Regions from separate parts of the Nitrospirillum karajorum genome, predicted to be linked through region 2. Evidence: riboswitches for the same ligand, from Rfam matches in the RefSeq annotation. Region 2 holds a riboswitch; the other holds the start of a gene.
The links. A riboswitch is a leader RNA that binds a small molecule or an ion and turns the genes downstream of it on or off. The one in region 2 is predicted to bind S-adenosylmethionine.

Region 1 (3,398 bases), 680 kb from region 2:
CCCTTCCCTGTCCCGGGGCCCTTCCTGACGCTATCGGCCCCCCTCCGGCGCATCGCCGCGCCGCGGCAGAAACCGGGGCACCAGCGACAGGCGCCGGGCGTTTGCCGAGGCGGCACGGTGGATGGGGGCCAGGCCCAGCCCGCCCAGGCGGCTGGTGGCGTGGCTGAAACGGGTGAAAGCGCCGGTGGCGGCGCGCAGGGTTGAGGTGACCAGGCGGCGTTCCGCCGTCACCCAATCACCGGGATGCCATGAAGACCAGGTGGCGCGGGCGAATTCGCCCAACGCGTCCACCTGGTGGTCGCGCCAGCGCCACCACGCGTCCTGGAAGGCGCGCATGCCGCCCACCAGGGCAAGGGCGGAGTCCGCGAACGCCTCGACCTTCTCACGGCCCATGCGCTCAAATTCGGGGTTGGTGCCCAGGGCGACCGGGTCGCCGCCGGTCTGGGCCAGCAGGCCGAGCCGGGCGGTGATGGTGTGGGCCGAGGCGAAGGCGGTCTCATGCACCCGCGTCGCCACCCGGTCCAGTTCCACCTGGGCCCGCTTCAGGTGCATGGCCTCCGGCGTGCCGGGAAGAACCATGCCGATGCGCCCCCGGCGCGGCCGCTTGGTCGGTCGCGGGGCTTGGGGGTAAGGGAAATGCCGGTCGGGCACGTAAGCGCTCCCCATGTTGCGCTGCGTTGTTGCACCGCAACATTAGGGGAAACGCCGACAACCGTCCACAGGGGAAGTTGTGTCCTCACCTGAGACGAAAGTTGAATTGTACCCAGGGCCGATGTCTACGCAGCCGGTCAGCCGGCGGCGGCGGCCAGGCCGGCGGCCAGATCGTCACGCAGGTCGTCCGCATCCTCCAGGCCCACGGACAGGCGCAGGGTGCCGGGGCCGATGCCCACCTTGGCCTTCTCATCATCCGTCAGACGTTGGTGGGTGGTGGTGGCGTTGTGGGTGATCAGGCTTTTGGCATCGCCCAGGTTGTTGGAGATCTTGATGATCTTCAGCGTGTTCAGCAGGCGGAACGCCGCCTCCTTGCCACCTTTCACGTCGAAGGTGATGAGCGTGCCGCCGCTCTTCATCTGGCGCATGGCCAGGTCATGCTGCGGATGGCTGGGCAGGCCGGGATATAGCACCGTCGCCACCGCCGGGTGGCTTTCCAGGAACTGGGCCAGCGCCAGGGCGGATGTGGCCTGTGCGTTGACGCGCAGTTCCAGCGTCTCCAGGCCCTTCAGCAGCACCCAGGCGTTGAAGGGGCTCATGGATGGGCCGGTGTGGCGCAGGACGGGGGAGATCAGGGCCGCCACCTCGTCATCACACAGCACGGCGCCGCCCAGGCAGCGACCCTGGCCGTCGATATGCTTGGTGGCGGAATAGACCACCACGTCGGCGCCCAATTCCTTGGGCCGTTGCAGGACGGGGGTGGCGAAGACGTTGTCGACCACGACGCGGGCCCCGGCCTTGTGGGCCAGATCCGCCACCGCCGCCACGTCCACCACCTGCATGGTGGGGTTGCTGGGGCTTTCCAGGAAAACGACGGTGGCCGGGGTGGACAGCGCCTCTTCCCACTGCGTCAGATCCGTGCCGTCCACCAGGGTGCACTGGATGCCGTAGCGCGGCGCCAGATCCTTGATGATGTAGAGGCAGGAACCAAACAGTGCGTGCGGTGCCACCACCCGGTCGCCGGCCTTCAGCAGCCCCATGACCGCCAGATGCACGGCCGCCATGCCACTGGCCGTGGCGATACAGCGGCTGAAGCCCTCATAGCCGGCCAGCCGTTCCTCCAGCATGACAACGGTGGGGTTGCGGAAGCGGGAATAGACGAAGCGCGAGCCATCGTTGACGAAGGCGGCCTCGGCCTCCTCGGCACTGGCGTAGATGAAGCCCGAGGTCAGGAACAGCGCTTCGGAGGTTTCCTCGAAGCCGCTGCGGCGTGTGCCGCCATGCACCAACTGGGTGCGCGAACGGTACGTGGGGGCGGTGGAAGCGGGATTGTCAGGCGTCTGGCCCATGGCCGTCACTCCGATCATAAGGCAACCGCGACCGGCGAGGGCGGCGGCGTGGTCGGTGTACCTTATGTACGGCCCGACCTTTTAGCAGCTTGTTTAACGTGGTCTGCAAGCCGGTCAGCAAATCACCACGGGCACCGTTTTTAGGCCCAGGCCGGGGCGAGCGTCAACGGCGACCTTGTCATCGACACAATGCAAGGACGGCCCCCAGGGGCCCTGGGAAGGCCCAGGATATATTGGGCGGTTGCCGGCCAGCCGCTTCCGTGCTAGTCCCGCGCGCGTCAGTCCGCTTCTGCGGAATAGCTGATTTGCTTTTACCGGGAGTCCCAGACCTATGTCCGATGAGACCAGCCTGAACGGCGCCGCCAACGGAAGCACCGCCACCGAAGGCGCCGGCATGCTGCCGCTGGTGGTCAATGCCCAGTACGTCCGGGATCTGTCGTTCGAGAACCCGAACGCCCCCGCCAGCCTGATGAACGGCCAGCAGCCCAAGGTCGACCTGCAGGTCGACGTGCAGGCCCGCAACGTGGCGGAAAACGTCCATGAGGTCGCGCTGAACATCCGCGCCGAGGCCAACCACGACGGGCGCACCGCCTTCATCGTGGAACTGTCCTACGCCGGCATCTTCTCCATGCCGCCCATGCCGGTCGACCAGACCCGCGCCGTCCTGCTGATCGAGGCGCCGCGCCTGCTGTTCCCGTTCGCCCGCGCCATCGTGTCCGACGCGGTGCGCGACGGCGGTTTCCCGCCGCTGATGCTGCAGCCGCTGGACTTCGTGGATCTGTACCGCCGCCAGGTGCTGGCGGCTGAAAAGCCAGAAGACATGGCCCAGGCGTAAGTCTTGATACGGGCGTAAGCCCGGCTACTGTTGCCGATCAAAGCCGCCCGGCGCCTCACGGCCCGGGCGGTTTTCTTTTGCCGGAAAGAAAGATCAACCGCGCGCGGCGCGGATCAGGGCGTCGACAGTGACGGCATCGGCGCCAGCAGGAACCGTCGCCAAGGGCAGGCCATAACCGTCCAAGCCGGCTAACGCGGCCTTGGTGCCCGCCACAACCTGCCAATCGCCAACGCCGTCCGCCAGCACAGCCTGCGCCTCGCGCGCGGACGCCGCCAGGGTGATCTCCAGGCCCAGCGTTTCCAGCGCGCCGGCCAGCCTGTCCATGGCCCGACCGACAAGCAAGACGCGCAGCGTGGCCACCGGACGCGGACGGGGCACCCGCGCCACCAGCAGCCGCGCCTCTTCCGCCGCCGCCAGGATGCGGGCGGCGAAATCCTGCTCCATCCCCCCCGCCGGCAGATCCACCGCCAGCAATGAGGAATAGCCGTGGATGGCCGTCAGCAGGTTGTTCAGATCATGCAGGAAGGTGGCGGGGACCATGCGGCCCTCCACCTTCGCCTCAT
Region 2 (3,398 bases):
GCCCAGAATCGGGCCAACGCCATGGTGCGCGACCGCAACAACGCCGAGCGCTTCCGCCTCAACACCATCCTGCACCGCATGCAGCAGGAGTGTGAGGAGCTGGAGCGGCGGCGGGTGGATGTGTGGCACGAGGTGGGCGACGCCACCCTGGACGATCAGCTCTATCTTGCGGACCTGAACAACCGCAGCCTGATGGAGCGGGCCGCCGCCGGGGCGGAGGAGATTTGTCCGCTCTGGCGCTATACCCACCGCGCGCGGGTCTGGGCGGGCAACGAGCGCCAGGCGCGCTCGCGCCTGTTGCTGGCCTTCGGTCCCAAGGACGGCTTCACCATCAACAACCTGCGCGCCGCCCAGGGCTTCAAGGCGGTGGCGGAGGCGGCGGCCGGGGTGCGGTCCGCGGCGCAGGCCCGCCTGGTGCGGCCGCACCGTCGCATGGTGCGCTGATGACCGGCGCCTATAGCAACCTGAACTTCGTGGTCTTCCTCATCCTGGCGGTGGGGGGCGCCTTCCTGGCCTTTTCCGTTCGCCGCATCCTGTTCAAGATCCGCGAGACGGAACGGCGCATCGCCGCCGTGGTGGACGAGAAGAACGAGGCCGCGGCCGACCTGCGCGTCGCCCGCCAGCAGGAGGAACAGCTGGCCATGGCCCTGAAGGAGGGGGAGGACGCGCTGCGCGAGATCGCGGCCCAGACGGAGGAGGTGCGCAGCCGTATGGCGGTGCTGCGCCAGACGGTGCCCCGCCCGCTCAACCTCGTCTCCCTGGAATGGGCGCCGGGCGACCAGCTGTTCGAGGCGCACCTGCGCGCCGCGACGGCGCCCCGCCAAGTGGGAGGGAGTGGCATGGGCCGGAGTGGCGTGGGCCGCGGCGGTGGCATGGCGGAGGCGGGGGTGGTCCACGGCTATGCCCCCACCGAGGCCGATTTCCGCGTGCTGGTCACCAATCGCCTGGCGCGGGAGGGCGGCTACACCATCAGCGTCGTGCTGCCCATCTCGTTGCGCGATGATACCGCCGCCGCCGATGGGGGGCCCGAGGGCGCCGCCCCCCTTGAGCCCCCGGCGGAGGATGAGGCGCTGGCCGACCTGTTGGGGGAGGGTGATGGGACGGAGCCGGTGGAGGACCCCCCGTCAGCCCTGGCGCCGCGCCCGCTGCCCGTACGCCCGCTGCCCGTACGCCCGCCCGCTTCGGCGCAGCCGGCCCCTCAGGGGTTGGGCCTGACCCCTGCCCCTGCCGTAGGCGGCTGATTTCCCCGCCGCCCGCAAATGCCGCACCGGGTCTGCGCGGCAAGGGGCTTGCGTCGGCGGCCGTCTGCCGTTATCCCTCTCGCCATGCATCAAGAGTTGGGCTGACGCTCAACGCCAACCTGCTTACCCGGCAAGGTGGCGCTTCCCGCAGGGAAGGATGTGGCCGATCCGGCAATGAACGGGAAGCTGCCACGTGTCCGTTTCGCTCTTGATCGAAACCAGAGATGACGAAGGCGGCCTTCCCATGACCAGCGACACCCACACCGCGACCGTTCCTCCCCAGTTCCAGGCGCAGCAGTTCGCCAGCGACAACTACTCCGGCGTCTGTCCGGAGGCCTGGGCCGCCATGGCGGAGGCCAACAGCGGCCACGCCGCGGCTTATGGCGAGGATGTGTGGACGGCGCGCGCGGCTGATGCCTTCCGCCATCTGTTCGGTACGCCCTGCGACGTCTTCTTCGCCTTCAACGGGACGGCGGCCAATTCGCTGGCCCTGGCCTCGCTCTGCCAGTCCTACCACAGCGTCATCTGCTCCGCTTCCGCGCATGTGGAGACGGACGAGTGCGGCGCGCCGGAGTTTTTCTCCAACGGGTCCAAGCTGCTGGTGGCGCAGACGACGGATGGCAAGCTGACGCCGGATGCCATCCGCGCCCTGGCCACCGGGCGGTCGGACATCCATTTCCCCAAGCCCCGCGCCGTCACCATTACCCAGCCAACGGAGACGGGGCAGGTCTATAGCCTGGAGGAGATCCGCGCCATTTCCGCCACCTGCCGGGCGCTGGGCCTGCGCCTGCACATGGACGGCGCCCGCTTCGCCAACGCCTGCGCCAGCCTGGGCTGCGACCCGGCGGACATGACCTGGCGTGCCGGCGTGGACGTGCTGTGCTTCGGCGGCACCAAGAACGGCATGGCGGTGGGCGAGGCCATCCTGTTCTTCGACCGGGCCCTGGCGGAAGACTTCGATTACCGCTGCAAGCAGGCCGGCCAGCTGGCATCCAAGATGCGTTTCCTGTCGGCGCCCTGGGTGCGCATGCTGGAAAACGGTGCCTGGCTGCGCAACGCCGCCCATGCCAATGCCGGGGCACAGCGCCTGGCCGCCGGGCTGACGGATGTACCGGGCGTGGCGCCGATGTTTCCGGTGCAGGCCAACGCCGTGTTCCTGACGGCACCGGCGGCGGTGCTGGATACCCTGAGGGCGCGCGGTTGGCGCTTCTACACCTTCATCGGCGGCGGCGCCCGCTTCATGTTCGCCTGGGATACCCAGCCCGAGCGGGTGGACCAGCTGGTGGCGGACATCCGCGACGCGGCCACGCGGGCCGCCGGACAGGCGGCGGCCTGACCGCCCGATGGGGGCCGCCCTGTAGGCAGCGGCCAGCCCCCGGCCGTTGCCTATACGGAAGATTTTGCTGATTCCCAGCCTGTTAATGCGCAATTCACCGTACAACTTCACGCGGGTATCCATGCGATAGCGTCATCCACTCCATCAGCAGCCGAGGGCCTGGTGCACATCGACAAACCGGATCTGGTGATCCTAGCCATCGTGGGCGCCATCCTGGCCGGCGTGCTGTTGATGGAATTGCTGCGGCTGGTGATCAGCGACGTCTATGAGCTGTTGGCCCGCCATGCCAAGGTGAAGCAGGAGATCCAGCAAATCCAGCGCACGGCGGAGAAGCTGGCGGCCGCGAACCGGGACACCACCCGGGTGCGCGACCAGCGCATCGCGCAACGCTTCCGCGATACCAGCGCGCTGCAGCGCCTGGAAAAGGAATGCGAGGAGTTCGAGCGGCGGCGGGTCGAGGTCTGGCACGACCTGGGCCCGCCCTCCGCCACCGGCATGGCGCTCTATTCCGCCGACATCGCCAACAGCGCCCTGACCAACGGCGTGGTCGCCGGCATGGAGACCATCTGCCCCTTGTGGCGGCATCTCCACCGCGCGCGCGTCTGGGCCCGCACGGAAATGGACGCCCGCACGGCGCTGCAAAACGAATTCGCCCTGGCCGACGGTTTCACCGTCACCAACCTGCGCCAGGTCCAGGGATCGGCCCCGTCCGGCGGCCTGGCCGCGCGCGGCGCCCCCGCGTCCGTCTGAGCCGCCGATCGAGGAGGATTCCCCATGGGTTTGATGGACGCCCTGGCCGAGGCCTATGCCAACCCCGACCC

Region 1: linked by a shared signal. The riboswitch ahead of metZ (O-succinylhomoserine sulfhydrylase) and the one ahead of UCD39_RS16735 (threonine aldolase family protein) in region 2 are both predicted to bind S-adenosylmethionine.

The regions. Positions count from the first base shown of each region.
Region 1 covers NZ_JAZBQB010000003.1:1,349,336-1,352,733, reverse strand. Annotated here, with positions in the region: gene UCD39_RS19960 (hypothetical protein) at 31-651, opposite strand; gene metZ (O-succinylhomoserine sulfhydrylase) at 789-2,000, opposite strand; SAM riboswitch at 2,062-2,139, opposite strand; gene secB (protein-export chaperone SecB) at 2,332-2,835, shown strand; gene UCD39_RS19945 (hypothetical protein) at 2,929-3,398, opposite strand, start outside.
Region 2 covers NZ_JAZBQB010000003.1:670,470-673,867, reverse strand. Annotated here, with positions in the region: gene UCD39_RS16745 (hypothetical protein) at 1-444, shown strand, start outside; gene UCD39_RS16740 (PilN family protein) at 444-1,241, shown strand; SAM-I-IV-variant riboswitch at 1,323-1,430, shown strand; gene UCD39_RS16735 (threonine aldolase family protein) at 1,486-2,577, shown strand; gene UCD39_RS16730 (hypothetical protein) at 2,740-3,327, shown strand; gene UCD39_RS16725 (hypothetical protein) at 3,352-3,398, shown strand, end outside.